One region of the Marinobacter panjinensis genome, then DNA from elsewhere that is predicted to be linked to it. Evidence: predicted binding sites of a transcription regulator. Region 1 holds the regulator's gene; each other region holds the start of a gene.
The links. Region 1 encodes LexA, which represses DNA repair genes until DNA is damaged. Its sites were predicted from a motif close to CTGTNTNNNNANACAG; they were not measured.

Region 1 (7,546 bases):
TTCGGGGACACCCGATCAGCCGCAAGGCAGCGCGAAAGTGTCTGGGTCCGATCTGGCATGGCAGGATGAGTTGAGCCTGGCCAGTCTGGACCTCAATGCCACCCTTGGTGAAGGGTTGAGTGTGAGCGCCGATGTTCAGGCGAGTGAGCTCCGGTACGGCGAGCAGTTGCTGCAGTCATTGGCACTGGGGCTGTCAGGCACCCGGGATGATCACCGGCTGGAGGTTAGCGCCGTTCATGAGGAGGCCGAGGTCGGGCTGGTATTTGCCGGCAATGCTTCCGAGGACTGGAATGCCTGGCAGGGAGCGTTGCAGCAGGGGCAGATTGATGTTCCCGAGCAGGGGCAGCAATGGACGTTGGCGGGCCCAGCGGCACTGGAGTACACAGAAACCGGCAGACTGACCTTCGGCCGTCACTGCTGGCAATGGCAACAGGCTTCGGTTTGCGCCGAAGACCAGACCCTGCTCCCGACCCAGGACATTGCCTATCGGATCGAGAATTTCCCGACCACCGCGCTGTCCCCGCTGATGCCGGAAACCCTGCGGTGGGACACGCTTCTGAATGCGGACATCAGGCTGACGATGACCGACAATGGTCCGGATGGCGAGGTGTCTGTGGATGCCGGTGCGGGCGAGTTTGAAGTCATGGTCAGGGACGAATGGCAGAGCCTGGGATACGACACCTTCACCACCAGGCTTCAACTGAAACCGGACATCGCCGAGCTGGATGTCAGGCTGAAGGGGCCCGAACTGGGCGATCTTTCTGTCGCAATGGCCGTTGATCCGAATGCCAGTGAGCGGGAGGTTGATGGCCAGTTCCGCGTCCAGGGCCTGGATATTGCGATGGCCGGGGTGTTTGCGGGGCTGGAGGTGGTCGAAGGTGAACTCAATGGCGAAGGCACGCTGTCAGGCCCGTTACTGAAGCCGGCGGTGAATGGCGACATAGCGTTGACCGGCGGGCGGATCTCCGACCCGCAGCTCCCGATACCGCTGGAAGACATGGTTGTCAGCCTGGAGCTGAATGGCTATTCCGCAGATTTGTCCGGCCGCTGGCGCAGTAACGAGCGCAGTACCGGCAACATCAAGGGAGGCCTGGATTGGTCGGCGGAGCCGTCTGTAGAGGTCAATCTCACCGGTGACCGATTGCCGTTCAGTTACGACCCCTACGCCCGTGTAGAGCTGGTGCCGGATATCACCATCACCTACGGTGGCGGTGATCTGGCGGTTACCGGCCGCCTGGAGGTTCCCCGTGGCGAGATAGAGATCAGGGAGCTGCCGGCTCAGGCGGTTTCGGTATCGGAAGACGAAGTGATCGTGGGGGCGGAGCAGGAAGAGGGCGGTTTGCGCTCCCTGAATATGGATGTGACGGTGGTGGTCGGCGATGACCAGGTCAGTTTCAATGGCTTCGGGGTAACCGGTAACCTGAAAGGCACCCTGCGCGTCGGCAACAATATGGACACCCGAGGTGAGCTGCGGCTGGTTGATGGCCAGTATGAAGCCTATGGTCAGGAACTGGAGCTGCGCAGGGCCAGATTAATATTTGTCGGGCCTCTGACAGAGCCCTATCTGGATATCGAAGCCATTCGGCGGGTCGATACCGTCGTGGCGGGTATCCGGCTTACCGGGCCGGTAAGCGCGCCCCAGACCGAAGTGTTTTCCGAACCGGAGATGCCCCAGACCGATGCGTTGTCCTATGTGATTCTGGGCCGGGCACCCCAAAGCAGGGGCGATGAGGGGCAGATGAGCCGGGCAGCCATTTCCCTGGGCCTGACCCAGACCAACAAGTTAACCCAGGGTCTTGGGGAAGAGATTGGTATACAGAATCTGATGCTGGAGGCGGAGGGCTCCGGAGATGAGTCGGCGGTGGTGGCCAGTGGCTACCTGACCGATGAGCTCAGTATTCGTTACGGTGTGGGCATTTTCGAGCCGATCACCACCGTTGCCTTGCGCTATGACCTTGGCCGGTATTTCTATCTGGAAGCCGCCAGTGGCCTGGCAGCTTCCCTGGATATTTTCTACACCCGGGATTTCTGACCCGGCCCGCTATTCCAGCTCGAAGGTGGCACTGACCCGGGATGTCAGTTCCCGCGGGCCGACGTCGGACACGGTGTCAGACGAGGCGCGCATTTCCGCCATCATCGGAACCGGGGGCTGATAGCCACCATCGATGTTGATGTTGATCACCTCGCCGCACTGCTTTTCAAGTTCGTTGGCAACAAACTCACACCTTGCCCTGGCGTCAGCGATGGCGCCGGCCAGTGCCTGCTTGCGGAGGCTGCTTTCATCGGAATGAAAGAACTGGTGCGGTCCCACGTTGTAGTCCATACCCAGTGCCTGGGCCTGCTCCAGGATGGGATTGAGAAGGGACAGGTCGTCAATGGTAAAGCTCACAGTTTGTGAGGCAACGGCCACCTTTTCCGGTTTCTGACTACGCTCCTGGGACGGAATCGAGCGGCTGTAGAGGTTAACCGATGCATCGCTGTAAGAGCCCAGCTGGTCACGATAGTCACTGATGCCAGCCCGCCATTGTTCCATCTGCTCATTCACGCGTCGGGTCGCTGTCTCCGGCAGGCTGTGCTCGGCATTGGCGGTAAACTGCAGTCGTGCACTGTCTGGAGTATACTTTACGGAAGCCTGGCCGCTCAGGCTTACTTCCCCGGCGATTGCGCACAGCGGAAAGACCGCCAGGGTGGCAGGAAACAGCAGGTATCGATGGACGTTGGGCAACATTGTGGGATCTCCATGCTTTTACACAATAATCAGGTCAGGTTGACTCCCCGGGAGCGTGACATCCTGCTCAGGCTGACCGGGAGCGATCCCCATTATGTGACGACCCGCGCGCAACTGAAAGAGTGGGCTGCCCGTCATCTGGAAGCCCTGCCCGGTGATGCCAGGGAAATACGGGAAATCAAGGCTGTTCTGCAGCATTATCTGCCGCTTTGACCGGGCAGGTCGTCACCGGCGTCGTCAGTGTCTGTCGGTTCATCCAGCCTTATCAGCTTTCTCTCCTCCGCAGCATCAACAAAATGCTTGAAGATACGCCGGTGGCCACCGTGATACAGCAGATATTCCGGATGCCACTGAATTCCCATCAGCCACTGCCCGCGAGTATTCTCTATCGCCTGCACGAAATGATCATTGTCCAGGGCGACCACACGAAGGTGGTGTCCGAGCCTTTTGATGGCCTGGCTGTGAATCCGGTTGGCGCCAATCACCGGCTGGCGCATGACTTCTCCGAGACGGCTGTCGCTGACCACCCGAACGGTCTGCATTGGAAACAGCAGCGGGCGGTGACGGGTGTTGACTCGTAGAGGGGTCACGTTCTGGCACAGTGTGCCACCACGGAAGATATTGATGAACTGGGCGCCCCTGCAGATGCCCAGCACCGGAATATTCAACTCTTCGGCTCGGGATAGCAGGCGAACATCGGTTTCGTCCCGGCGCGGGTCATAATTTGCCGTTACCTGCGGTGTCTGCCCATACCTTGAAGGGTGAACGTGGGTGCCACCTGACAGGACCAGGCCGTCCAGCAGGGATACGTCTACTTTCGAGCCTGGGCGAATGAAGTGGGTACGAGCTCCATGCATGCGCAGGGCAAAACTGATCAGCCGGTGGGACAGACTTCGTCGGACAGGGCCGCTGATGCCGATGGTGAGGCCGGGATGTTCCGGCTTTTCCTGGACGGTGTCAGACATAGTTCCGGGACCGCAGCCACTGGTCAGACGTATCGAGCCAGCTATGGGTCAGATTGTGGAAGCTCAGTTTGCGACTGTTGCGAAACTCGGTCACCAATGCGGCCAGATCCCCGGCGTTGGCCGCCAGTTGCTCCAGTATCACCCAGTCATTCCATACCGTTGAGAAATGCCAGAGCGGGTTGTCGATATCGCAATCCGGCAGCCGGTAATGCAGGGTGGGCCTGCTCTTGATGCGTTCGTCTTTCACATACCTGGCCAGCAGCTCGCTGTTCAGGTGTGCAAACAGCGGCAGCAGGTCAAGCGCCTTGTTCCGTGTCGGATTATAGTGGAGGTAGTCCTTCATCAACTGATCCATGTCCGGATCGTAGCCTTCAGACATCAGCAAATCGATGTAGTTGCTGCTCCAGGGTTCAATGTAGCTGGTCAGTTTGCGGCTCAGATCGATCTGATGCCGTGCCTTGAGCCATTCGTAAAGCGCTGCAAACGCCTGCAGATAACGCACCAGGGTTGAAGCTTTCAGATCCGGCAGCTCTGGATTCAGTTGCAGGCCGAAGGCGTAGTAGAGGGCTTCCCGGCTGCCAAGGGCGCCCGCCTTGCGCAGTTCGTCACAAAGCGTTTCGATGCGCTCAAGTTCACTGAAGGGTAACGGAGGGCTGACAATTTCCAGAGGCACGATTTTCTCGGCCGCGGCATCTATCACACTCATTGCCTGGCCCCCGAGTTCCCGGACCGATTCCGGTAACCGTTGATCCTGCAGATCCAGGTCCTTGATGGGGTCCGAATCCAGTTCGATGGCGAAGGCGCCTGCATCGGTGGTGATTTCCGACACGTAGCGGGAAACCGGTTTCGCTTCTCCGTCAAGCAATCGGGTGGCAAGCGATACGAGATCCTCGTACCCGAGGCCGGATAATTCTATCTCGACACCTACTTTCCGTTCCTTTCCGTCATCGGTTCTCATGATGTCCGGCATACGGCATCTTTTGCTCATTAATGCGTCTCCACAAAGGGTTAGCAATACCTTAACACAGTCCCTCGGGCTGAAAGTGACGGTTACCGGCCAAATAAGGCGGGGCAGCGGAAAAATTCCAGGCATGGACTTTACACTGGATAAAACACTGTATATAGTCAAATCACTGTATATAAAAACAGGGCTAACCGGGGTCACCGACACATGAAGCTGACAGCAAGGCAGACACAGGTACTGGAAATCATTCGTCGCTCCGTCGACGAGACGGGATATCCGCCGACACGCGCGGAGATTGCCGCCGAGCTCGGATTCCGTTCAGCCAATGCCGCTGAAGAGCACCTCAGGGCATTGGCCAGGAAAGGGGCCATCGAGATGGTGCCGGGGGCAAGCCGTGGTATCCGTCTTCCGGAGGTCGAAGCGGACCCGGGATTGCCCGTGATAGGCCAGGTGGCAGCCGGTAGCCCGATTCTGGCCCAGGAGCACATCGAAGATCACTGCACCCTGCAGCCCGAATTCTTCTCGCCCTCGGCGGATTACCTGCTGCGTGTGCGCGGTATGAGTATGAAGGACATCGGCATCCTGGATGGGGATCTGCTTGCCGTGCACAGGACCAGCGACGTACACAATGGCCAGATCGTTGTGGCCAGGGTCGGTGAAGAGGTGACTGTGAAGCGGTTCCGCAAGGACGGCTCGAAAGTGTATCTCATCGCAGAGAACGAAGAGTTTGCGCCCATTGAAGTGGATCTGACAGAACAGGAATTATTTATTGAAGGTTTGGGTGTCGGTGTTATCCGGCGCTCGGATCTTCACTGATACCGCGGTATCCGGACATTTCCGGCAGTGCTCTGCAAGGTATCAATTGCGCAGGGCCCGGCTTAAAGGCAAATGAGGCTTATCATGGAACAACTCAGCTTTAATCAGAACCTGGCTTACGCTCACGGAGGCGGGAGATTCGTCGGCCCGGAGGCTGTCGGTTTGAGCAGCCATGATGTGAGCCGGGCGCCGGTCACCCGCACCCGCACGGTACAGCCAAAGGGTAACGTGACGGAAATCATTCTGCCTGAAGGGCAGGTTGAAAATTTCCAGCTGTTGCTGCCGATGCTGACACAGCTGAACCAGGAAAAACGCTGGCTGGCCTGGATCGACCCACCCCAAAGCCTGGTCAGCAAGTGGCAGACCATGCGTGGGATTGTGGCAGGCGAATTACTGGTGTTGCGGTCTACTTCGGACTACCCGGCCCGGCAGCTGGCCGAGCGGGCGTTGAGCGCAGGCACCTGTCATGCCGTCGTGATGTGGACACGGAAACTCGGGCGTGAAGCCCTGACTTCACTGGAGCAGGCCTCTGCCCGGGGTAACAGCCACGGCGTTGTGCTGCGCCAACGCTGAAGGTTCAGTAAATCCGGGATCAGTGAAGCGTATAGGAAGGCCGGATTTCATGAGAGTCCGGCTCTTCTTCCCAGTCGATATCGTGGGCGACATTGCCTGCTGCTTCTATGCCGGTGGCAATCATGGCCTTGGCCACGTCCATCTCCCGGTCTTCCATCATTTCCCTGGCTTCAGCCGAAAACGATATTTTCACCAGTGGTGCGCTGTCGTCGTCAATCCGGCGAAGTGCATAATCGCCATTGCTCAGTTGTACAATCTCGAAAAAAGAGGGTGACATTCAGTTAGCCTTTCAGTTCATTCCCCGGGTGGCGGCAGTTTGCAGCGGCGGACCGCGGTATTACCACTCGCTGTGCCGTTCCTCAAGGGTGTCGGTAAAGTTTTTGATCGCACTCAGGGTTTGCTCAAGCGCCTGTTTCGATCTGTCTGGACCGGTGTCCGCAGCAACAGCAATCACATTTTCGTCACTCACGGTTTTTTTGGCCGCTGGCGGGTTGCCCTGGTGCCGCTCCAGTTGCTCAAGATGGTTCCACCAACTGTGAGCTTCGTTAACGAGCTGGTTCAGTTCTGCTGTCTCCGGAATCTCATCGCCCAGCAGTTCCGTCAAAGCTTCCAGGCTTTCGGGCCGCCCCAGCTTGTCCTGATACATTCTTGCGACCATGACCAGAACCAGCTTTCTGGCCCGCAAAGCAAGTTCAACGGCTCCCTGAATCAGGGCTTCACGCGCGGGCACACTGTCGTTGCCATCCAGCTGACCCAGCAGGGTCCTGGCAAGGAAAATCTTCTGGGAAACCAGTGAATGCCACGATGACGCCATGGAGATACCTGCATACGGGGTTAAGGTCGCGCGACGAATTAACTGACAATGATAACATTTCTGGTCAGGAATTTCTTCCTTCCTGAGAATCCACGAGCCTTTGACAAGAAACTACAAAGAATCACTTGAAACGGGCGTTTGAATTTGGCAAAAAGGCGCCCGGTTTGAGTAACTTTTGATCGTCTGGCTTGGGATTCCAGTGAACGGAAAGTCCTGGCTGTCCGGCGTCCAGATCAGTTTCAGTGGAGGTGGAAGGGAATGCGTAACCATTTGGTCGCAGGTTTTACAGTGGCAATGCTCGGATTTTCCGGTAGTAGCGTCTACGCGAAGGTCAGTGAGTCCGAGGCCGAGCGGTTGGGCAATGAACTCACCCCCGTTGGTGCACAGAGAAAAGGCAATGGTTCTGGCAGTATTCCGGAGTGGACCGGCGGTCTGACAACACCACCGTCGGGCTGGAAGCAGGGGCAGGTGGAAATCAATCCATTTCCCCGGGATGAGCCCTTGTTCGTGATTTCCGCAGACAATGTGGACCTGTATCGCGATAAGCTCACAGATGGCCACATCCAGATGCTGAAGCAATATGGCCCGGAGTTTGTAATGCCGGTTTACCGGACCCGCCGTACGGCGGCCTTTCCGGAGCATGTTTATGAAAAATCCCGGGAAAATGCACTGAGTGCCGAACTGCT
Region 2 (7,546 bases), 1.1 Mb from region 1:
AGCTTCGCCTGCCTCCGAGGCCTACGATAGATCCTGTTGCATCAGCAACCACACACCGACCAACAGGAGATGCCACCATGAATACCCAACAAGCCAATGCCCCGAAATATCTGGTTAATTGCCAGGACGGCGCCAACAACCTTGAGCGCGCCACCATTGCCGCCATCCTTGCGACCACGGCGTCCAAAACCAATGAGACCGCCCTGTTCATTACCGCCGATGCCACGAATCTGTTCGTGAAAGGCGCGATGGAGGGCCTGGCAGCCGACGGCCATGAACCCCTGGAGAACCTGATCAGCCAGTACCAGGCCAACGGCGGCAAGATCTGGATCTGCCCGGTATGCCTGAAAACCAAAGGCATCGGCGAGTCCGACCTGATCGACGGAGCCGAGGTTGCAGGCGCGCCACGAACCATGGAGTTCCTGGCGACCGGCGGCCTGATGCTGGCCTGAGCGAATACGGCGGCGACTTCCTTCGAGCCGCCGCCGTTGACTGAAACCCGCCCGGATTTTTGGGGTCGAACCAGAGGGAGCGTCACAACCATGAACACAGACAAAGCCGAATGCGGCCACCTGACAGAGTTCTCCGCACAGCTTGCCCGGCAGCTGGACGCTTACCTGACCTTCCAGCACCCGGATGCCATGCAGCAACCAGACACCTGGCGCCAGGCTCTGGCTCAACCGATGCCCGAAGACGGCATTGGCATCCAGGCTGTGCTGGCGGAACTGGGTGAATGGGTGATCCCCAACGGCTCCCCTATTCCCAACCCGGGCTGCACCGCCTTTATCACCACCGGCGCCACCACCATCGGCGCGCTGGCAACGCTGGCCGGCTCGGTGGCGGCGCCCCAACGTCTCGGCCTTACCGCCTTCAACTTTCTCGAAGAACTCTCGCTGGACTGGATGGCCCGGATGTTCGGATTGCCGGAGGAAATGAAGGGGCTCTATAGCAGCGGTGGTTCTGTCGCCAATCTGGTGGCTCTGGGCGCAGCCCGGCAAGCGGCCTTTGAAGCTCTGGGTATTGATCCCGCCAGGGATGGAATTGCCCGCCCCTGCCGGCTGTATGCCTCCGCCGAATGCCATCACTCGGTTCAACGCGCCGCCGCGGTTCTGGGCATGGGTCGGCGCTCAGTGTGCGGAATCGACACAGACCAGCAGGGCCGGATGTGCCCGGCGGCACTGCGCCGGCAGTTGATGGCGGATCAGCAGACAAACCTGTTACCGGTGGCCGTGATTGCCAATGCCGGCAGCACCAACCGGGGCGCCATTGACCCGCTTCGGGAGATTGGCGAAACCGCGGCAGCCTATGGCATCTGGTTCCATGTGGACGGTGCCTATGGCCTGCCCGGCATCCTTGATCCCCGGGTCCTGCCGCTCTACGACGGCCTGGACCTGGCGGATTCCGTAATCGTAGACCCCCACAAGTGGCTGGGCGCCCCCGTGGGCATTGGCGCCACCTACGTGAAAGACCGGGAGTTACTGAACCGGGCCTTCACCCAGGAGGCGGCCACCTATCTGGAAGGCGCCTGCACCAATGATGTCGCGGCGCATTCCATGGATAACCTGGGCATTCCGTATGCGGATATGGGGGTGGAACTGTCCGCCCCATCACGGGGAGCGGTGGTATGGGCCCTGATTCGCGAGATCGGTGTTGCAGGTCTGCGTGAGCGGATCATCCGCCACAACACCCTGGCACGCCATGTTGCCGAGCGCGCCGACGCCCACCCGAACCTTGAGGTCGTCTCGGCGCCAACGCTCTCGATCTGCGGGATCCGCTATCTAAGCGACCGCTGGCGCGATCTGAACGAACTGAACCGCCGCATCCACCGGCGCATGGTGCAGCGTGGGCGGGCCATTCCCAGCACCACCCTGGTCAATGGCACGCTGGCGATCCGCCCATGTTTTGTGGGCGCAAGAACAACCTTGAAGGAAGCCGATGAACTCGTTGACGAGGTTCTGGCTGTGGGCCAAGAAGTGGCCCAAATGAATGACGAAGCCGCTGGCTGAGCTATAATTTAAGGATCCCTGGCGTACCCCGAAACGGGTTAGGGCGTCCTTCTCTCAAGCAGAAAAGGAGAAGAATCATGGGTACGCTTTACCACAGCATCCTGGATACCATCGGCCACACCCCGACGGTACGTATCAATAACCTCGGCCCCAAAGGGGTCAATCTCTACGTCAAGATCGAAGCCTTCAATCCCATGGGGTCGGTCAAGGATCGCCTTGCCTTGGGCGTGATCGAAGACGCCGAACAACGCGGCGAACTGAAACCCGGGCAAACCATCGTTGAGGCCACCAGCGGTAACACCGGTATCGGCCTGGCCATGGTCTGCGCCCAGAAGGGCTACCCCCTGGTAGTCACCATGGCCGAAAACTTCAGTGTGGAACGGCGCAAGCTGATGCGCTTTCTGGGCGCCAAGGTGGTGCTCACTCCGGCCTCGCTGAAGGGCTCCGGCATGGTGGCCAAGGCGGAAGAGCTGGCCCGTGAGCACGGCTGGTGGCAACCCCGCCAGTTCGAGAACCCGGCCAACGCCGCCGTGCACGAACGCACCACCGCTGTTGAAATCCTGGAGGACTTCGAAGGCGTCGGCCTCGATTACTGGGTGACCGGTTTTGGCACCGGCGGCACGCTCAACGGGGTTTCCCGGGTGCTGAAACGCAAGACTCCCAACACCCGCATTGTGGTCTGCGAACCGGACAACTCCGCGATCCTGGCCAGCGGCATTGCCCAGCCCCGGAACGCCAGCGGCGACCATTCGGAAAGCCACCCGATGTTCCGCCCCCACCTGATGCAGGGCTGGTCACCGGATTTTGTGCCCAAACTGGCGGAAGAGGTGATGCAGGCCCACAACATCGATGAATTCATCCCGATTGGTGGTAACGATGCCCTGCAGTGCGCCCGGGACCTGGCCCGCCGGGAAGGCATTTTTGTCGGCATTTCCGCCGGGGCCACCTTCGCGGGAGCCCTCAAGGTGGCCGAGCAGGCCCCGGAAGGGGCCACCATCCTGTGCATGTTGCCAGACACTGGCGAACGCTACCTCACCACCCCGCTGTTTGAGGATGTGCCCGTGGAAATGACCGAAGAAGAAATGGCGCTGTCACGCTCCACGCCCAACTACCGGTTCGATATCACCGTGCCCCAGGCGCCGCCTGCTCCGAGCCAGCCGGTAGAGCTGGATCCGGAAGCGGTGGACGAAGTCGAAGCACTGATCAGCGATCCGGACCACCCGGTGATCATGTTCGCGCTGGAATGGTGTGAGTTCTGCTGGTCGGTGCGCAAGGTGTTCCAGAAGTACGGCATCGACTACAAATCGGTCGATCTGGATTCGGTGGCCTACCAACAGGGCAACCGGGGCGGGCAGATTCGCGCGGTACTGAAAGAAAAAACCGGCTGGACCACTCTGCCGCAGATTTTCATCAACGGCGAGTTTGTCGGCGGTTGCACCGATGTCTTTGACCAGATCAAGGACGGCTCCTTGATGCCCCGTCTCCAGAGCCAGCATATTGGCTTCAACTCGGAAATCCATGTGGACCCGTACAGCATGCTGCCGGGCTGGCTGCATCCGCGCTGATCTCGCGCCACTGTCCTCAAGAGGGGCGCTTTGCGCCCCTTTTTTGTGGCCGGCTTCTCCCTGGGGAAAATCTCAGCATTGCCCCTACGCCATCCTTGAAATTCAGCCGCTTTCAGAATACTGTATATTTAAACAGTATATTGAGATCTTTCCCATGAGCGAGCTTCTGAACACGCTGATGCAGGATGCCCGCGTCTGGCAGGGGCACCGGCACACGCAAACCACCCAGCCGGCGGAACCGACCGGCTACCAGATTCTGGACAATCAGCTCGGTGGCATTGGCTGGCCGAAAGGCGCCCTGAGCGAATGCCTGCTGGACACCCCCGGTATTGGCGAGCTGCACCTGCTGCTGCCACTGATGCAACGGCTTTCCCACAATGGCAAAACTGTGTTCTGGCTGAACCCGCCGTATACGCCCTATGCCCCGGCGCTGGCCCGGGAAGGCGTGAACCTGGATCAGGTGGTCATGATCCACACCGACGACGGGGATTTCCTGTGGACCCTGGAGAACTGCCTGCGTTCGCCGGTCACCGGCCTGGTGATGGCCTGGCCAGGCAAACTGGCCTCGCGGGAAGTCCGGCGCTTACAGCTGGCCGCGGAAGCCGGCAGCAATGTATGTGTGCTCTTCCGCGAACGCTGTTACGCCGGGCAGAACTCCCCCGCTGCCCTGCGGCTTGAGCTGGAACCCGGCGACCAGCAGGAACTGAAGGTCAACATCGTCAAACGCCGCGGCAGCTGGCCCGGCCAACGCTGCGCCTTGGCGATGGCGCACCGGGCGGATCTGTCGTTCCGCGAAGCCCCCCGTGTGGTTCAGGGCCCCTGGCCCGCCTCAACCCGGTAAGATCGCCATGCTCTGGTTGTACCTGCACTTCCCGCACCTGTTGCTGGATCATATTCGTCGGTCTCGCGAGGAAGCGGGCGCACTGGTGATCGTCGAAGGGTCCGGACAAAAGGTAATCCAGGCCTGCCCCGATGCCCGGGATCAGGGTGTGCGTGCCGGTATGCGGCTGAAAACCGCCATCAGCCTGGTGCCGGAGCTGGGCATGGTGCGCGCGGATCATCAGCAGGAAGCCCGGATTCTGGAAGACCAGGCCCGCTGGCTCTACCGTTATGCCGCCCACATTGTGCTGGTGCCACCGGATGGCCTGATGGCGGAAATCGGCAGTTTGCAGCGGCTCTATGGCGGCCTGCCAGCAGTCTGGCAAACCGTGGAACAGGCACTCGACGAACGCCAGCTGACCGCCTGGCCCGGCATTGGCCACACACCGCTGGCGGCCCGGCTGATCGCCCGCTCCGGCAAGGGCGAATGCACTGCCGACAGCGGCCACATTCTGCGCACCCTGGGCCAGTTGCCGCTGCTGACGGCGGAATTCGATGCCCGCACCTGCACCCGCCTGCAACGGCTGGGGTTGAATACCCTGGGCGAAGTCTTTGACCTGCCGGCAACAGAACTGGCCCGGCGGCTGTCCCCGGAAACTCTGGCCCATGTTCAGAAAATCCAGGGCGCCCGACCCGACCCCCAATCCCCCTGGCAGCCGCCCCACCACTTCCGGCAACAGGCGGATTTCGTGCAGGAGATTGAACAATCCCAGGGTTTGCTGTTTCCATTGCAGCGCATTCTGTCGGAGCTGGAAGAAGACCTGTGCTGGCGTCAGCAGGAAACCGACATCCTGTTGCTGATTCTCCACCACCGCCACGAAGAGCCGACCCGCCTGCGCATTCGCACCTCAGGCCCGGAGCACCGGGCGGAGGCGTTTCTGGACCTGATTCGTCTGCGCTTTGAACAACACCCCCTGCGGGCGCCGGTGGTCTCACTGCTGTTGTCGGTGAAACGGTTCCTGGGTCGCGAGGCCCACAACGGGCAGGACTTGCTGGGCGATTCCCAGGATCTGAATGAAGCCTGGCATACCCTGATGAGCCGACTACAGGCCCGGCTGGGAGACAACGCCCTCAAGCAGCTTTCGCCCCAGGCTGACCATCGCCCGGAACGGGCCTGGAGTGCGTCCGCCGTGCAGCGCAAAAGCCGGCCGGAAACACCCCTTTCAAGCCAGCTGCCCCGCCGTCCCCTGTGGTTACTGCCGGGGCCGCAACCACTCACGGAAACGCCAACCACCTGGTTTGCCGGCCCGGAACGGATCAGTGGTGGCTGGTGGGATGGCCAGCGGGTACACCGGGATTATTACGTCGCCCAGCTCAACAATGGCCAGCTGGCCTGGGTGTTTCGGGATGTGCGGGACGGCTGGTTCGTGCACGGGTGGTTTGGCTAATGAATGAGTTGTCCTACGCTGAGCTGTTCTGCTTCAGCAACTTCACCTTCCTGACTGGCGCCTCCCACCCTCAGGAACTGGCCGAGCGAGCCGCCGAACTGGGCTACACCGCCCTGGCCATCACCGATGCTTGCTCGGTGGCCGGTATCCCCCGCGCCTGGGCCGCCCTGAAGGACAGCCCGGTGAAGCTGATCACCGGCAGCTGGCTTGAACTCCACGATGCCCCGCCCGGCGCCATTCCGCCCCGATTTATTGTTCTGGCCCGCACTCGCAAGGGTTATGGCCAGCTCTGCCAGCTGATCACCACGGGGCGGCGCCGGGCGGAGAAAGGCCAGTACCAGCTGTTCTTCCGGGACGTGGAAACTCACACACTGGATGACTGCCTGTGCCTGTGGCTGCCGCCTTCACCGGCCGACGCCGACGCCGATCAGGCCCTGGCCGGTGGCGAATGGCTGCAACGGCTGTTCGAGCCGCGTTTCTGGATTGCTGCGGCCCGTACTCTTGAATCCGGCGAGGAACAGCAACTGGCCCGTGCCCGCTGGCTGGCCGATCAATTGCGCTGCCCGATCACCGCCACCGGCGAGGTGCACATGCACAGCCGGGAGCGTCAGCCGCTGCAGGACGTACTCACCGCCCTGCGCAACCACACCAGCCTGGAGAATGCCGGCCACTGCCTGTTCCAGAATGGCGAACGTTACCTGCGGCCATTGCCGGTTTTGCGGCGCCTGTTCCCGGAAGCCTGGCTTCGGGAAGCTCTCCGGATTGCCGACCAGTGCACCTTCGAGCCCGGCAGCCTGCGCTACGAGTACCCGCCAGACCTGGTACCGGACGGTGAATCGCCGGCGGCCTACCTGAAACGATTGACCCGCGAGGGCGAACACCGCCGATACCCCGAAGGAACCCCGTTGAGCGTTCAGGGGCTGATCCGCAAGGAGCTGGCCCTGATCTCGGAGATGAAGTACGAGCACTACTTTCTCACCATCCACGACATCGTCGCCTTTGCCCGCAATCAGGGCATCCTCTGCCAGGGTCGGGGCTCGGCGGCCAATTCCGCCGTATGTTACTGCCTGGGCATCACCGAGGTTAATCCGGCCCGGGTGGAACTGCTGTTCGAGCGCTTCATCTCCAAAGACCGTAACGAGCCACCAGACATCGACGTGGACTTTGAGCATGAACGTCGGGAAGAGGTCATCCAGTACATTTACCGGCGCTACAGTCGTGAACGGGCCGCCCTGGCGGCCACTGTGATCCGCTACCGGCCACGCAGTGCCATTCGTGATGTGGGCAAGGCCCTGGGTTTTGATCCGGCCATGGTGGAGCAGCTGCTGGAAGGCATCGACTGGCGGGACAAGGCCAACAACTGGCGCCAGCAGATTCTCGACAAACACCTGACCCGCAACCCGAAAGTGGCCGACCAGTTCTTTACCCTGGTCAATACCCTGCTCGGCTTTCCACGCCATCTGTCCCAGCATGTGGGCGGGTTTGTTATCAGCGCGGGCCCGCTGGCCGAGCTGGTACCGGTGGAAAACGCCGCCATGGCCGACCGGACTGTCATCCAGTGGGACAAAGACGACCTGGAAAGCCTGGGCCTGATGAAAGTAGATGTGCTTGCCCTGGGCATGCTGACCGCCATCCGTAAGGCCTTGGAGCTGATAAGTGCGGAAAAAGGCACAGCCTTCACCATGCAGGACGTTCCTGAGGAAGACCC
Region 3 (7,546 bases), 880 kb from region 1:
ACCGCCGCGCTGGAAGGTGTAGACGTAATATTCACGGGAAGGGTCAGCCGGATTGGTCATCAGGGGTGTTCCCAGCAGGGAGTGAACCTGGCTGCGGGACATGCCTTCGGTCAGTGAGGTCAGCTCTTCGTCAGTGAGTATGTTTCCCTGTTGTACGTTGATTTTGTACACACCTGGGAAAGCACAGCCAGTCATGATGAGAGTGAGAATGAGAGCTGTGATCTTTTGCATCGCCGGGGGAAATCCTCTATCTTGAAATCGCCTGCCAGGGGCAGGTGTGACACGGTCTGACCGTTAACATGCGGCTCCATCATACCGGAAGCCGTGAGGCACACCAAAGAGTGAATCGTAACATGTCATCCGAAAACACCGAATTGCGGAAAGTCGGTCTTAAAGTCACTCTGCCGCGAGTGAAAATCTTCAATATCCTGGAAAACTCCGAGGAACATCACCTCAGTGCCGAGGACGTTTACAAAAAGCTTCTGGAACAGGGTGATGACGTGGGCCTGGCGACTGTGTACCGGGTGCTGACCCAGTTTGAGGCTGCAGGCCTGGTTCTGCGCCACAACTTTGAGGGTGGGCATGCGGTGTTCGAGATGGCTGGTGACGACCATCATGACCACATGGTCTGCACGCAGACCGGGGAAGTCATTGAATTTGTTGATGATATCATTGAAGAGCGCCAGCAGAAAATCGCCAAAGAGCGCGGCTATGAGATCGTCGATCACAGCCTGATTCTCTACGTCAAACCCATCAAGTCCTGAACGCCGGGGTAGAAAAGAAAAAAGGGGCGGGTTTCAGGCCCGCCCCAAAAACTCTCAGGATCGAGAGGGGAATACGTTCGCTTTCTGTAAGTCTTCAGTGATGCGTGGCCTGGCCCTTGGTGAACATTTCATGGGCATGGGCAATGGTGTGTTCGGTCATATCAACACCGCCCAGCATCCGGGCTACCTCGCTTACCCTGCCATCATCGTCCAGTGACTCGATTTTCGAGTAGGTGGCGTCAGCTTCCGTAAACTTGCTGACGAACAGGTGCTGGTGGCACTGCGCGGCCACCTGGGCCAGATGCGTTACGCACAGAACCTGCCCGTTATCGCCCAGGCTTCGCAGCAGGCGACCAACCACTTCGGCGGTTCCGCCGCCAATACCTACGTCTACTTCGTCAAACACCAGTGTGGGTGTCGTGGAGGTTTGGGCAACCACTACCTGAATGGCCAGGCTGATACGTGACAGTTCGCCGCCGGAGGCTACCTTGGCCAGCGGCCGAGCAGGCTGACCGGGGTTGGCGCTGACCAGGAACTCGATATCTTCCAGGCCATGGGGGGCTGGTTCGTCACCCTTGTTGCGGCTCAGGTGGGTTACAAACTGGACGGCTGGCATGCTCAGCTGCGCCAGCTCTTCAGCGATACGCTGATCCAGGTTGGCCGCGGCCTGTTGCCGTGCCTCTGACAGCTGTGTGGCGAGTTCGTTGAACTGACGAAGTTGTGCTTCCAGTTCTGCTTCCAGTTTTTCAACGCTGCCTTCGCCATCGTCCAGCGAGGCCAGTTCGGCGCTCAGGCTCTGGTGGAATTCAGGCAGGGTTTCCGGTGTGATGCGGTGCTTGCGGGCCATCTGATAGATGGCGCTGAGGCGCTCTTCCACTTCGGCAAGCCTGGCGGGATCGGCGTCATAGTCTTCCACGAAATGCCGCAGGTTATCCCCGGCCTCGGTAATCTGGATTTGCGCCTCGTTCAGCATCTGGATGGTTTCTGCCAGTGCTGGTACCTCCACGGGCAGTTGTTCCAGTTGCTGCAGCGCCTGCCGCACCAGATTTGCGGCGCTGTTGTCGTCTTCCGTGCACAGCAAAGTGGCCTGGTGGCTGCCATGCAGAACGGCGTCTGCGTGGCTGAGCTGCTCCTGTTCCTGCTCCAATTGCTCCTGTTCACCCTCCTCCAGGGCGAGCCGGTCAAGTTCCTCCACCTGGTACCGAAGCAGTTGCAGGCGGGCCTCGGCTTCATCAGCATTCTGCCGGCGTTCGGTCAGCCGCTGGTGAGTCTTGTGCCAGATTTTCCAGGCGTCTCTGGTCTGTTCTGCCACCATTTCCACACCGGCAAATTCGTCCAGCAGTTTACGGTGGGTTTCCTTACGAAGTAGTGACTGGTGCTGATGCTGGCTGTGGATGTCCATCAGGGCGCTGCCCAGGTCCTTCAGGTGTGCGAGCGGGCAGGGTTGGCCGTTGATGTAAGCGCGGGAGCGTCCGTCCTTGCTGATTACCCGGCGCAGGATGCACTCATTGTCGTCATCCAGTTCGTGCTCTTCCAGCCATTGCCTCGCTTCTGCGATCGCGGATACATCGAAAGTTGCGGTGATATCTGCGCGCTTGGCACCGTGTCGCACGGCGCCGGCATCAGCACGACCACCCATGGCGAGGCCAAGGGCATCCAGCACGATGGATTTGCCGGCACCGGTTTCCCCGGTCAGAGCTGTCATGCCCTTTCCAAACTGAAGTTCAACCCGCTCGGCAATGGCGTAATTGGAGACGGTGAGCTGTGTGAGCATGCAGATATCCTCCGCTCGATTCCTGAATACTGTTAATACATACAGTGACTGTGAATATATACAGGGTTTTTGTGGTTTGCAAACATCACCGGAAGAATTTGTGAGTGAATGATGACTTTAAAGGTTGAAACATTCGTTACGGGCCCCATATCCGTTCGCAAACACGTTTTTCCCGGCTATGTCTGGCCGGGAGCAATAGTTAATCGGCCGTTGTGACGGCCGTCGACGACCAAGCAGGAGTTGCCATGAGCGCTGACGACAAGCATAACGATCGGGCTGAGGAAGAGCTTAGGTATGCCGCTGAAGCGGCCGACCAGGATAAAGACCAAGATAAAGACCAGGATAACCAGGATAACCAGGATAAAGGTGCCGCTGAGGAAGCTGAGGAGACCTCTCCCGAAAGCGAAGTTGATGCACTGAAGGCGCAGGCCCAGGATTTCCAGGAGCAGATGCTGCGCTCCCAGGCAGAGATGCAGAACGTCCGCCGGCGCGCCGAAATTGATGTGGAAAAGGCTCATAAATTCGCGTTGGAGAAGTTTGTCAAAGAGCTTCTGCCAGTGGCTGACAGCCTGGAAAAGGCCGTGGAAAGCACAGAAGGGCATCAAGAGGCGGGCGAGCAGGTGGCTTCTATCCGCGAGGGGGTTGAGATGACCCTGAATCTTTTCATGAACAGCCTGAAAAAATTCAACGTCGAGCAGCTTGACCCGGTCGGCGAGCCGTTCGACCCGCAGAAACATGAAGCCCTGTCGATGGTGCCGGCACCGAATGCCGAGCCCAACAGTGTGGTGTCTGTCGTCCAGAAGGGCTACATGCTGAACGACCGGCTGGTTCGCCCGGCAATGGTGATGGTAGCCAAAGCAGAGAGTTCACCAAAAATCGACGAACAGGCTTGAAAAGCAGATTAAAGCGCCAATATAGCCTGTAAACAGGCAGAGCGCCGGGCCACCCGGAACAGCCTTGCCGGTAATGGTTTGAAGGTAGCCGGAACTGAATTGAACAACCGAATTGGAGTAATTGCATGAGTAAGATCATTGGTATCGACCTGGGAACCACAAACTCCTGTGTTGCCATCATGGATGGCGACAAGGTCAAGGTTATCGAAAACGCCGAGGGTGATCGCACCACCCCGTCTATTGTCGCGTACACCGAAGACGGTGAAACGCTGGTAGGCCAGTCTGCCAAGCGTCAGGCAGTCACCAACCCGAACAACACCCTGTACGCCATCAAGCGTCTGATCGGTCGTCGTTTTGAAGACGACGTGGTCCAGAAAGACATCAAGATGGTGCCCTACAAGATCGCCAAGGCTGATAACGGCGATGCGTGGGTCGAAGTGAAGGGTGAAAAGATGGCGCCCCCGCAGGTGTCTGCGGAAATCATCAAGAAGATGAAGAAGACCGCCGAGGACTACCTGGGTGAGAAAGTAACCGAAGCGGTTATCACCGTGCCGGCCTACTTTAACGACAGCCAGCGTCAGGCCACCAAAGACGCCGGCAAGATTGCCGGCCTGGATGTGAAGCGCATCATCAACGAGCCGACTGCAGCTGCCCTGGCCTATGGCCTGGACAAGAAGAGCGGTGATCGCACAGTGGCCGTTTATGACCTGGGTGGTGGTACCTTCGACATCTCCATCATCGAGATTGCCGATGTAGACGGTGAGCACCAGTTTGAAGTGCTGGCCACCAACGGCGACACCTTCCTCGGTGGTGAAGACTTCGACATGAAGCTGATCGAATATCTTGCCGATCAGTTCAAGAAAGACAGCGGCATTGACCTGCGCGGTGACTCACTGGCCATGCAGCGCCTGAAAGAAGCTGCCGAGAAGGCCAAGATCGAGCTGTCCAGCAGCCAGCAGACCGACGTTAACCTGCCATACGTGACGGCAGATGCCAGCGGTCCCAAGCACATGAATGTGAAAGTGACCCGCGCCAAGCTGGAGTCTCTGGTTGAAGAACTGGTCGAGCGCAGCCTTGCGCCTTGCCGCACCGCGCTGGAAGATTCCGGTGCCAAGATCGGTGAGATCGACGAAGTGATCCTGGTCGGCGGTCAGACCCGCATGCCGATGGTTCAGGAGAAGGTGAAGAACTTCTTCGGTAAGGAAGCGCGTAAAGACGTGAACCCGGACGAAGCCGTAGCCATGGGTGCTGCCATCCAGGCGGCCGTGCTCTCCGGTGACGTGAAGGACGTTCTGCTTCTCGACGTAACCCCGCTGACCCTGGGTATCGAAACCATGGGTGGTGTGGCGACGCCGCTGATCGACAAGAACACCACGATTCCGACCAAGAAGTCGCAGACCTTCTCCACTGCGGATGACAACCAGACTGCGGTAACCATCCACGTGGTTCAGGGTGAGCGCAAGCAGGCGGCACAGAACAAGTCACTGGGTCGCTTCGACCTGGCCGACATCCCGCCGGCACCCCGTGGCGCGCCGCAGATCGAAGTTACCTTCGACATTGATGCCAACGGTATCCTGAACGTGTCGGCGAAAGACAAGGCGACCGGCAAGGAACAGTCCATCGTGATCAAGGCGTCTTCCGGTCTGAACGAAGACGAAATCGAGAAGATGGTCCGTGATGCCGAGGCCAATGCCGACGAAGACCGCAAGTTCGAAGAGCTGGTCCAGGCCCGTAACCAGGGCGACGCGATGGTTCACACCGTACGCAAGACCCTGGCCGATGCCGGTGACAAGGTGTCCGACAGCGAGAAGGAGTCTATTGAAGCCTCGATCAAGGAGCTGGAAGAAGCTCTGGCCGGATCCGACAAGGACGATATTGAGGCCAAGACCCAAAAGCTGACAGAAGCATCTTCTGAAATGGCCCAGAAGATGTACGCGGATCAGGCAGAACAGGCCCAGCAGGCCGGGGGCGAGGAAACAGCCCAGTCCGGTGCCAGCGACGACGCCGTTGATGCCGAGTTTGAAGAAGTCAAAGACGACGACAAGCGATAAAACTTAAGATCATCAGGCAGTTGGAAAACGCGGGAGCTCTCCCGCGTTTTCCTCGTTTTACCAACAGGGTTTTAGAGCATGGCCAAGCGCGATTATTACGAGATTCTCGGGTTGTCCCGGGAAGCGGATGAAAAAGAGATCAAGCGAGCCTACCGCAAGCTCGCGATGAAGTATCATCCTGACCGGAATCCGGATGATGAGGACGCCGACCACAAGTTCAAGGAAGCCAGCGAAGCTTACGAGATACTGTCGGATTCCTCCAAGCGTGCGGCTTACGACCAGTTTGGCCACGCCGGTGTTGATGGCTCGGCCGGTGGCGGATTCGGAGGCGGCGGTGGTGCCAGCTTCTCCGACATCTTTGGTGATGTGTTTGGTGATATCTTCGGTGGAGGTGGTGGTCGTGGCCGCAACACCCGCGGTGCCGACCTGCGCTACACTCTGGAACTGGATCTGGAAGAAGCGGTAAAAGGCAAAACCGTCCAGATCCGCATCCCCGGTCATACCGAATGTGAAACCTGTGATGGCAGCGGTGCCGAAAAAGGCTCCCGCCCGGAAGCCTGTGGCACCTGTAATGGCATGGGCCAGGTTCGCATGCAGCAGGGCTTCTTTACCGTGCAGCAGGCCTGCCCCACATGCCGGGGCGCCGGCAAGGTTATCAAGAATCCGTGCAGAACCTGCCACGGTGCTGGCCGGGTCCAGGAAGAGAAGACGCTCTCGGTCAAGGTTCCGCCAGGCGTGGACACCGGTGACCGCATTCGTCTCTCCGGCGAAGGCGAGATGGGCATCGACGGTGGCCCGCCCGGGGATCTGTACGTGCAGATTGCCGTTCGCGAGCACTCCATCTTCACCCGGGATGGCCGCAACCTGTACTGCGAAGTTCCCATCAGCATTGTCGACGCCGCCCTCGGTGGCGAGCTGGAAGTACCCACGCTCGACGGCCGCGTGAAACTGAAGATCCCACCGGAAACCCAGACCGGCAAACTTTTCCGTCTGCGTAACAAGGGCGTCAGCCCCGTTCGTGGCGGACCATCCGGCGACCTGTTGTGTCGGGTTCAGGTAGAAACACCGGTTAATCTCACCAAGCGCCAGAAAGAGTTGCTGGAAGAATTCCAGACAACCCTGGATAGCGGCGGTGGTAACCAGCACGGACCACGGAAAAGCTCCTGGTTTGAAGGTGTGAAAAGCTTCTTCGACGAAATGAAATTCTGAGGACGGGTGACATGGGCGACATAAGGGTAGCGATCATCGGCGCGGCAGGGCGCATGGGCAAGGTGCTGATCGAAGCTGTTGACGGCACCGGAGGCCTTGAGCTCGGCGCTGCCATTGTCGAGCCGGCCAGCAGTCTCATCGGCGCCGACGCCGGAGAAATGACCGGTATCGGCAAAACCGGCATCAAAATGTCCGGCAGCCTGGCCGACGTGAAAGACGATTTCGACGTACTCGTCGACTTCACCTTCCCGGACCTGACCCTGGAAAACGCCGAGTTCTGCAAAGCCAACGGCAAGATGATCGTCATCGGCACCACCGGCCTCACCGACGCCGAAAAAGAGCAGCTGGCCCTGGCCGCCGAACAGGCTCCCGTGGTCTTCGCACCCAACATGAGCGTGGGCGTCAACGTCACCCTCAACCTGCTGCGCACCGCCGCTGCAGCGTTGGGTGACGACTACGACGTGGAAATCATCGAAGCCCACCACCGCCACAAAAAAGACGCCCCCTCCGGCACGGCATTGCGCATGGGCGAAGTCGTTGCCGATGCCCTCGGCCGCGACCTCAATGAATGCGCCGTCTACGGTCGCGAGGGCTTCACTGGCGAGCGCACCCGCAAGGAAATCGGTTTCGAAACCATTCGTGCCGGGGATGTGGTTGGTGATCACACCGTTATGTTTGCCACTGAGGGTGAGCGCATTGAGATTACCCATAAGGCGAGTAGCCGGATGACGTTTGCCAAAGGGGCGATGCGGGCGGCGTTGTGGTTGGATGGCAAGCCTGCGGGGTTGTATGACATGCAGGATGTTTTGGGGTTGAAGTAGGGGGTACCCAGCCAACAGCCGGTGTAGCGTCAAG

Region 2: the regulator LexA is predicted to act here: its motif matches at 3,692-3,707, upstream of imuA (translesion DNA synthesis-associated protein ImuA).
Region 3: the regulator LexA is predicted to act here: its motif matches at 2,568-2,583, upstream of recN (DNA repair protein RecN).

What each region holds. Positions count from the first base shown of each region.
Region 1 is NZ_SZYH01000001.1:1,204,720-1,212,265, reverse strand. It holds gene FDP08_RS05490 (translocation/assembly module TamB domain-containing protein) at 1-2,032, shown strand, start outside; gene FDP08_RS05485 (SIMPL domain-containing protein) at 2,042-2,728, opposite strand; gene FDP08_RS05480 (hypothetical protein) at 2,741-2,941, shown strand; gene FDP08_RS05475 (gamma-glutamyl-gamma-aminobutyrate hydrolase family protein) at 2,926-3,693, opposite strand; gene FDP08_RS05470 (amidoligase family protein) at 3,686-4,681, opposite strand; gene lexA (transcriptional repressor LexA) at 4,865-5,473, shown strand; gene FDP08_RS05460 (cell division inhibitor SulA) at 5,558-6,046, shown strand; gene FDP08_RS05455 (hypothetical protein) at 6,066-6,323, opposite strand; gene FDP08_RS05450 (DUF6586 family protein) at 6,384-6,860, opposite strand; gene FDP08_RS05445 (DUF1329 domain-containing protein) at 7,119-7,546, shown strand, end outside.
Region 2 is NZ_SZYH01000001.1:90,588-98,133, reverse strand. It holds gene FDP08_RS00440 (DsrE family protein) at 78-452, shown strand; gene FDP08_RS00435 (pyridoxal phosphate-dependent decarboxylase family protein) at 543-2,006, shown strand; gene cysK (cysteine synthase A) at 2,084-3,571, shown strand; gene imuA (translesion DNA synthesis-associated protein ImuA) at 3,726-4,412, shown strand; gene FDP08_RS00420 (Y-family DNA polymerase) at 4,420-5,838, shown strand; gene FDP08_RS00415 (error-prone DNA polymerase) at 5,838-7,546, shown strand, end outside.
Region 3 is NZ_SZYH01000001.1:2,083,970-2,091,515, reverse strand. It holds gene FDP08_RS09620 (outer membrane protein assembly factor BamE) at 1-231, opposite strand, end outside; gene fur (ferric iron uptake transcriptional regulator) at 354-764, shown strand; gene recN (DNA repair protein RecN) at 859-2,538, opposite strand; gene grpE (nucleotide exchange factor GrpE) at 2,784-3,431, shown strand; gene dnaK (molecular chaperone DnaK) at 3,557-5,482, shown strand; gene dnaJ (molecular chaperone DnaJ) at 5,561-6,691, shown strand; gene dapB (4-hydroxy-tetrahydrodipicolinate reductase) at 6,703-7,512, shown strand.